DNA from 2 places in the Priestia sp. KCTC 13724 genome. Region 1 is predicted to be linked to the other one. Evidence: riboswitches for the same ligand, from Rfam matches in the RefSeq annotation. Region 1 holds a riboswitch; the other holds the start of a gene.
The links. Region 1 has a riboswitch for glycine ahead of gcvT (glycine cleavage system aminomethyltransferase GcvT). Riboswitches for the same ligand answer to the same signal wherever they lie in the genome.
Positions count from the first base shown of each region.

Region 2: it holds a riboswitch for glycine, as region 1 does, so the genes downstream of both, AC1UFB_RS08815 (ACT domain-containing protein) here and gcvT (glycine cleavage system aminomethyltransferase GcvT) in region 1, are expected to answer to the same signal.

Region 1 is NZ_JBXDLD010000171.1:80,708-85,134, forward strand. Features, by position in the region: gene AC1UFB_RS19745 (DEAD/DEAH box helicase) at 1-1,517, opposite strand, end outside; glycine riboswitch at 1,704-1,792, shown strand; glycine riboswitch at 1,796-1,877, shown strand; gene gcvT (glycine cleavage system aminomethyltransferase GcvT) at 1,984-3,072, shown strand; gene gcvPA (aminomethyl-transferring glycine dehydrogenase subunit GcvPA) at 3,104-4,427, shown strand, end outside.
Region 2 is NZ_JBXDLD010000058.1:13,481-17,907, forward strand. Features, by position in the region: gene AC1UFB_RS08800 (DUF3900 domain-containing protein) at 1-461, shown strand, start outside; gene AC1UFB_RS08805 (cold-shock protein) at 643-843, shown strand; partial or broken gene AC1UFB_RS08810 (carboxypeptidase) at 1,202-1,333, shown strand; glycine riboswitch at 1,658-1,733, shown strand; gene AC1UFB_RS08815 (ACT domain-containing protein) at 1,824-2,096, shown strand; gene AC1UFB_RS08820 (PFL family protein) at 2,111-3,472, shown strand; gene AC1UFB_RS08825 (cysteine-rich CWC family protein) at 3,495-3,680, opposite strand; gene AC1UFB_RS08830 (PH domain-containing protein) at 3,684-4,361, opposite strand.

The DNA.
Region 1 (4,427 bases):
TCATCGAGCTCACCAACAACACGCTCAAATAAATTTATTTTTTCATAAAGTAGCTTTAAAATATGTTCTTCGACTGTATTCTCAATTGCTAGATTATAAATGTGCACATCATGCTGTTGACCCAGTCTATGAACGCGTCCAATTCGTTGCTCTAATCTCATTGGGTTCCAAGGTAGGTCGTAGTTAATGATATGGTGACAGAATTGAAGGTTAATTCCTTCACCTCCAGCTTCCGTTGCGATAAAAACTTGAGCATGGCTTTCAAAAAGCTGTTTCATCCAGTCTTTTTTTCCACGCTTAAATCCACCCCTAAACGGAACAGATGTAATACCGTGTTGTTTTAAATACCACTGTAAATAAAGCTGAGTTGCTCGATATTCCGTAAAAATGATGACTTTATCATTAATCTGTTGAATTAATTCAATTACCTTTTCTGCTTTCGCATTTTGAGGAACGGTTTGTACTTTTTCAAGGAGTGGTTTAAGCATCTGAGTAGCTTTTTCACTGTTTTCGTCCTCTTGGCGTTCAAGCATGCTTTTTAAGGTCATAAATACTGCTTCGCGACTGCTACAAGCTTCGCGCTGCAATGTTAAAATTGCAAAGGAACTGCTGGGTAAATTTGAATGTTGCTTAAATGAAGTGATTTGATCATACAACTCTCGTTCTTCAGATGAAAACTCAACAGGAACGGTTTGAACAATTCGTTTTGTCCATTCAATACCTGTGTCTTGCCTGCGGTTTCGAATCATCACTTTGTTAACGAGTTCCTTTAAATACTCATCATTTTGAACAGAACGTTTCTTAGCAGAAAATAAATCAGCAAAATAATCTTTGTTTCCTAGGTGGCCTGGTTTTAATAACGAAACTAAGTTGAAAATCTCTTCTACTCGATTTTGAATTGGTGTCGCTGTTAATAATAAGCAGAACTTTTTCTTTAAGCTTTGAACAAACTCATAGTTTTTTGTTTTATTATTTTTTAGTTTATGAGCTTCATCGATGATGATAAGGTCATAATCTTGTTCTAATACAATTTCGCGATGAGGAGAGCGCTTGGCTGTATCAATGGATGATACTACTATGTCGCATTGCTCCCACACGTATGTTTTCTTTTGTGGAACAGCAGGAATAAAAAATTTATGGTTAAGTTCCATTGCCCATTGGGATACAAGTGATGCTGGTACAAGAATAAGGGCTTTTTTCACAAGACCACGAATCATATATTCTTTTAAAATGAGTCCTGCTTCAATTGTCTTTCCAAGCCCCACTTCGTCAGCTAAAATCGCTTTTCCATTCATTTCTTCTACCACTTTTTTAGCTACTTCTAACTGGTGTGGATGCGGGGTTAGGTCTGTTAAATGGCGAGGTGCTTGCAGACCTTCAAATTCAGTAATTAACGTTTGCTCCTCGATTTCATATGCTAATTTATACATTTCCCAATCAGACCAAGAGCCGTCTTGCTCAAGTTTATTTAAAAAAGTAGATTCCCATGCTTCATCTTTCTTCATACTGATGTTCATCGTTAGTTTTGCTCCTTTCTGAAAGTTTTTATTGAACTGCTGAACAGAATCATGTAGGATAAAAATATATTTTAGAAAATTCAAAATAGAAAATAGATTGTCACTAAATGAACTATTTTGTTATTGATGTGTGTAAGTAATAGTTTCTTAGTAGTATGCCCAAAATTACAAACTTTATAGAGGCGAATGATGACAAGGGGAGAGACTGCTTTAAAGTGGCGCCGAAGGAGCAAACAACATGTGAATCTCTCAGGCAAAAAGACTCTTGTTGGACGCAACTCTGGAGAGCGTCTATTTCGAATAGACCACCCACGAGGCAAACCTATTTAACGGGTAAACTTTCAGGTGAAAAGGACAGAGACTTCCTGCTATACAGCAGGGAGTTCTCTGTCCTTTTTTATGTGTAAAAAAGATACGATGATTCCCCGAAACCAAAGCAAATGGCCTTATATGAGGAGGATGTTAAATGACTGAGCTAAACAAAACACCACTTTACGATGTCTATCAACAGTACGGTGGAAAGATTATTGATTTTGGAGGTTGGGCTCTTCCAGTTCAATTCTCATCTATTAAAGAAGAACATCATGCGGTTCGTACAAAAGCTGGCCTGTTCGATGTTTCTCACATGGGAGAGTTTGATGTAAAAGGGACAAATAGCTTGGCATTTTTACAAAAAGTTATGACGAATGATGTTTCAGTATTACGTCCAGGTAAAGCACTATATACCGCGATGTGCTATGAAGATGGGGGCACAGTGGATGATCTCCTTGTTTATCAAAAAGGAGAAGATGACTACCTGCTTGTTGTAAACGCAGCAAATATTGAAAAAGACTTCGAATGGCTACAGCAGCATAAGCCAGAGGGTATTGAGCTTGTAAATCGTTCAAGTGAGTTTGCTTTACTAGCTTTGCAAGGTCCAGCTGCACAAGGTGTTTTACAGAAATTAACATATGAATCATTATCTGACTTGAAACCATTTACATTTAAAGATGATGTAGAAGTAGCAGGTGTGAGAGCGCTTGTTTCACGTACAGGTTATACAGGCGAGGATGGTTTTGAACTGTACTGTTCTGCATCAGATGTAGTAACGCTTTGGACTGAGCTTTTAAAAAGTGAAGAGGTAGTTCCGTGTGGATTAGGAGCACGAGATACGCTTCGTTTTGAAGCAACTTTAGCTTTATATGGTCAAGAGCTTTCAAAAGATATTACGCCAATTGAAGCACGTATCGGATTCGCAGTGAAAACGGATAAAGAAGATTTTATCGGCAAAGAGGTATTAAAGCGTCAGCGTGAAGAAGGACCAAACCGCAAGCTTGTTGGGCTTGAAATGATTGATAAAGGAATTCCACGACATGGATATGAAGTGTTTAGTGAGGAAGAAGAGATTGGCTTTGTTACAACAGGCACACAATCGCCAACTTTAAATAAAAGCATTGGTCTTGCACTTATCGATGCTAAACATGCTGAGCTAGGTACAGAAGTGTATGTGCAAGTGCGAAAAAGACGTTTAAAAGCAAAAGTCGTGAAGACACCTTTTTATAAGCGTTCAAAATAATGTTGGGTAATTAAAGAGAGGGGACAAAAGAATGGTACATCGTTATTTACCAATGACATCAGAAAATCAGCAGCAAATGTTAAAGGCAATTGGCGTGTCTTCAGTGGATGAGTTGTTTTCAGATATCCCAGAAAGCGTTCGTTTCCAAGGGGAATACAATATAAAAAAAGCGGCCTCAGAATCTGAGCTAGTAAAAGAGTTAACAAACTTAGCTACTAAAAATAAGAACGTAAAGGAATACGCTTCATTTTTAGGAGCAGGTGTTTATGATCACTATATGCCAATTATTGTTGATCACGTTATTTCGCGTTCAGAGTTTTACACAGCTTATACACCATATCAGCCTGAAATTTCGCAAGGAGAGCTGCAGGCTATCTTTGAATTTCAAACGATGATTTGTGAGCTAACAGGAATGGATGTTGCCAATTCATCCATGTACGATGGTGGTACAGCACTTGCTGAGGCAGCCATGTTAAGTGCAGGTCAAACGAGAAAGAAAAAAGTGTTAGTTTCAGAAACAGTTCACCCTGAATCACGAGCTGTGTTAGAAACGTACGCAGCAGGTCAGTACATTGAAGTAGTAGAAGTACCAAGCAAAGACGGCGTAACGGATCTGACGGTGCTGAAGGAGCGCATGGATGATGATGTAGCGGCTGTCATCGTTCAGTATCCAAACTTCTTTGGTCAAGTAGAACCTTTAAGAGAAATTGAAGCCATTGCTCATCAAGGAAAAGGAATGTTTGTTGTATCAAGCAATCCACTATCTCTTGGATTGTTAACTCCTCCGGGTCAGTTTGGTGCTGATATTGTTGTAGGAGATGCACAACCTTTTGGTATTCCAACACAGTTCGGTGGTCCTCACTGCGGCTACTTTGCTACAACGACAAAGTTAATGCGTAAAATTCCAGGACGCTTAGTTGGTCAAACGATTGATGAAAATGGTAAGCGCGGCTTTGTCTTAACGCTTCAAGCACGTGAGCAACATATTCGCCGTGATAAAGCAACTTCAAACATTTGTTCAAATCAAGCGTTAAATGCACTTGCAGCTTCAGTAGCGATGACTGCCTTAGGAAAGCAAGGGGTAAAGGAAATGGCTACGCAAAATTTATCAAAAACGCATTATGCATATAACGCATTAAAAGCAAGCGAAGTAGATGTTGTTTTTAATGGGGCATTTTTCAATGAGTTGGTTGTAAAACTACCTCAACCTAGTAAGGAAGTAAATCAAAAGTTATTAGCGAAGCATATCATTGGTGGCTATGATTTAGGCCGAGACTATCATGAGCTTAAGGATCACATGCTACTTGCTTTTACTGAACTCCGTACAAAAGAAGAAATCGACCAACTTGTGAAGG
Region 2 (4,427 bases), on a different contig from region 1:
TTGAAGATTTCTTGAAATTTATTGACTACAACGAGCCGATGCCTGAGGTTATGAAAACACAAGTGATGGATATGGTGCGTGAACACGTCAGCGAAACGTTTGAAGCAGAAAGCGTAGAACTTGAACAGTTTGAGTCGGACATGGAACTGTGGGCAACAAGTGAAAAGCGTGAGCTTCAAGAACGTTTGGATACCAATCAAGTTATGGAAGCTGCTGCTCATATCGTCGAGCATACGCCTGATGCCGAGCTTAAAATGAAGCTTGGCGAAACGGAGATTAAAGGACTGTTAGCGGATTTCGGGGAAAATATTCACTTAGCGAAAGTGAACGGACGCTACGTGGCGTTAATTGAAGCAGAATCGATTTTGTTTGAAAAAGGCGCGTCTCCGATTGAGTTTCATAAGCCTGGGGATTTGCACGGGATTATTGAGAAAATCAGCAGTAAGCGCTGGGAAGAATGAGCCAAAAATAATAAACGGACGCATCTATTTTTTACTTTACTTGCAATACTGAACTGTTTCTGTTATTCTTAAGAAGAATTATTTTTGTTCGGCAAGGATTGACAAGTTAACAACTTTCGTCTGAAGATTTGAGCAAGAATAGTAACACAATGTGTGCAAAGCACACGAGGAGGCAACAACAATGGAACAAGGTAAAGTAAAATGGTTTAACGCAGAAAAAGGTTTTGGATTCATCGAGCGCGAAAACGGAGACGATGTATTCGTACATTTCTCAGCAATCCAAAGCGAAGGTTTCAAATCTTTAGATGAAGGTCAAGCTGTAACTTTTGAAGTAGAGCAAGGTCAACGTGGACCTCAAGCTACTAACGTTCAAAAAGCGTAATTAATACGGACATCTATGTACAGACTCTACTTGTAGAGTCTGTTTTTAATTTACATTGAAATTTGGACATAATAAAAACCCTACTCACGAATGAATAGGGAACATCAAAACACAGATAGTAACTGGTAAAGAAAATGGTAAACTTAGTATAGCATAGTATTCTTATAATACCTAATTTTTTATTACACATCTCATGATAATCAGTAACTAGCCATCCACTGCGATATCCGCCCTCTCCCTCTTTCTCCTCGTCTTAACTTTCACTTATTTGTACAGTTACAATAATTTGTTTACATTCTACTTTAAATATTCTCAAAATACAGTATTTTAAGCTCATGCCTTTTTTAACTAATGGCACATTAAACAAACAATCACTACTTTAGACTCAACTGTAAGAGCTATTTCAGATGGCTCAATAGAAAATGCAGATACAAGCTTTTGGGACACGCTTGCCTCCCAAACAACTCGCCCTTCTGGAGAAGACGAGTAATAAAAATTATCACAGGAAAGCGACTGATAGGCTCTTTCCTTTTTTTCTATTTATAACAATTGTACCCTTTTCCCTTTGCTGAACTATTGATGAAAAGCCTTAGCTCCTACCTCTCCTCTCACCTTTTGCTTCCATTGCTCTATTTTTAAGTGTGATATAGCACAAAACACTCTCCCATTCTAAGTAAACATGATGAAACAATAGAAATGTTCAAAAAACATTGACTATCTTTTCTTTTGTTGATATGATTTTTCTATTGGTTTTTGAGCCAATGTTAAATTGAATATTCCCCAAGCAATGATTGTTGTGGATAACACTACAACAGGAGCAGCTTCTGGAGAGACCGCTTAGGCGGCGCCGAAGGATTCACAATCTCAGGCAAAAGGACAGAAGAGTAACGATACATACGTATGTTATTCGATGACCTATTCGAGATTGGATTCTTCCAATCTCTTTTTTTATTTTCTATATTATTTTTGAGGTGATTATTATGCAACAAAAGCGCGCTGTGGTTAGCGTAATTGGACAAGATCAAGTAGGGATTATTTCAAGCGTCACAACTGTCTTATCAAATCAAGGTGTTAACATCCTCGATATTAGTCAGACAATATTACAAGATTTCTTTACGATGATGATGATTGTCGATGTATCAGCTATTGAACTAAACTCGCTACAACATTCTTTAAATAACGTTAGCGAAGAGCTTGGTTTAAAAATTCACGTGCAGCTTGAAGAAACGTTTCAAGCTATGCATCGCGTATAAAAGGAGGAATAAATATGAGTATTGCTTTAACAGAAATGATGGAAACCATCCGAATGGTTCAAATGGAGAACCTCGATATCCGTACAGTAACAATGGGTATCAGTTTAAGAGACTGTGCTGATTCTAACTTTGAAACAATGAATCAAAATGTCTACAACAAAATTGTTTCATATGCAGGTGAATTAAAAGAAACTGCTGAACAGGTTGAAAAAGAATATGGAATTCCAATTGTAAATAAGCGTATTTCAATTACTCCTATCGCAGAGATTTTAGGTCATACAACGGTTGAACAAACAATCACGCTCGCTAAAACATTAGACCGTGCTGCACAACAGGTTGGTGTCGATTTTATCGGAGGCTTCTCAGCTCTTATTCATAAAGGAATTTCAAAGAGTGATCAAACGTTGCTAGACGCGTTACCTGAAGCTCTTAGCGTAACAGAACGCGTTTGTTCTTCAATCTCAGTAGCCACCACTCGTACCGGTATTAATATGAATGCTGTAAAACAGCTCGGCGTTATTATTAAAGAAGCGGCTAACCGTACAAAAGATCGTGATGGCATTGCTTGCGCCAAGCTGGTTGTGTTCTGTAACCCTGTTGAAGATAATCCATTTATGGCCGGGGCTTTTCACGGCTCAGGTGAAGGTGAAGTGGTCTTAAACGTAGGTGTTAGTGGCCCTGGTGTTGTTTTAAATGCACTAAAACGTCATCCTAATGCTGATTTAGGTGAGGTATCTGAAGTAATTAAAAAGACGGTATTTAAAATTACGCGCGCTGGTGAGTTAATTGGACGCGTAGTGGCTGAACGACTAAACGTTCCCTTTGGCATCATGGATTTATCACTGGCTCCTACTAATGCTATTAACGACAGCGTTGCTGAAATTTTAGAAGAAATTGGGTTAGAACGTGTGGGTACTCATGGTACAATTGCTGCGTTAGCACTTATGAACGATGCTGTGAAAAAAGGAGGCGCAATGGCTAGCTCTTACGTTGGTGGTCTAAGTGGGGCTTTTATTCCAGTCAGTGAAGATAACGGGATGATTAAAGGTATTACCGACGGTTCTCTAAATCTATCAAAACTTGAAGCGATGACCTGCGTATGTTCTGTTGGTTTAGATATGATTGCTTTAACAGGAGATGTTAGTCCTGCTACGCTTTCAGGAATGATTGCTGATGAAGCGGCAATTGGAATGATTAACAAAAAAACAACCGCAGTACGCGTTATCCCTGTTCCCGGTAAAAGTGAAGGTGAAATGGTAGAATTCGGTGGTCTTCTAGGACGAGCTCCAGTCATGGGTGTTAACCCTTATAGCTCTGAGCGATTAGTAAATCGCGGTGGACGAATTCCCGCTCCCCTACAAGCATTGATTAATTAAGTAAAAAGAGTCAGCGTAATCATTACTCTTCACGCTGACTCTCTTTATACGCTTGCAGACAAGATTTGCAAATGCAAGAATGACTAGATTTTGCTTTTAACGCATCTGGAAACTCTTCTTCTGCGCACCAGCAAGTAAACTCTTCTTCTTTTAAAACATGCTGACATCCATTCTTTTTTCCACACAGTGGACAGGTTATGTTAATCATAACTCACTCTTTCTTTACATCCCAATGTGTAGCTTTATCAAAGATCGGCTTCCATATGCGCTCCGGTAAATAGCCAACTCCGTAGGAAGAACCAAGACCCATTGTTGATACAATAAGATGACGACATCCTTTTTCCCAAAACCTGCTGCTTGCTTTCACCTTTACATCCTGAATCTTTCTGCGCTGCATAACCGTTGTTTTTCGAGTAATAAACTGCGATCGAATACTTAAAAATTCATGGGTCATCGCTACGCCTCCTTGGTGATATCCAAACCATGTTAACAACGAAGTAGCTAACAAAATGACAACCACTCCCCACACAAGCTGAACTTTCCAAAAGCTGATTGCTACTGCTGCAATGCAAGCTGTAATGAAGACATATGATAGCTTATACCATACATAATTGCGCACTACGTTTGGCTTAAACTCAAGATAACGATAAGTAGGAAGATACTCTGAAAAAACCTCCGTTATTTCCTTTTGTTTTAAAAATGGGTGTAAATACACTTTTTGCTCTAAATCAGAAGTTACGACTTTTAACGAAATGGCTCCCCAACCAAATAAACGCTGAAGCAAACCTTCTTCAACTGTAACCGCCTTAATTTTTTCAAAAGGAATCGTAAGCGAGCTTTTGTTTAATAGCCCGTATTGAACTTGAAGGTGCTTTTCATAGCGCTCCACCATAAAATTACCAAAGCGGATTACGTACAAGATAATAGAAAGTATATATGCTATGCCACTAGTGTT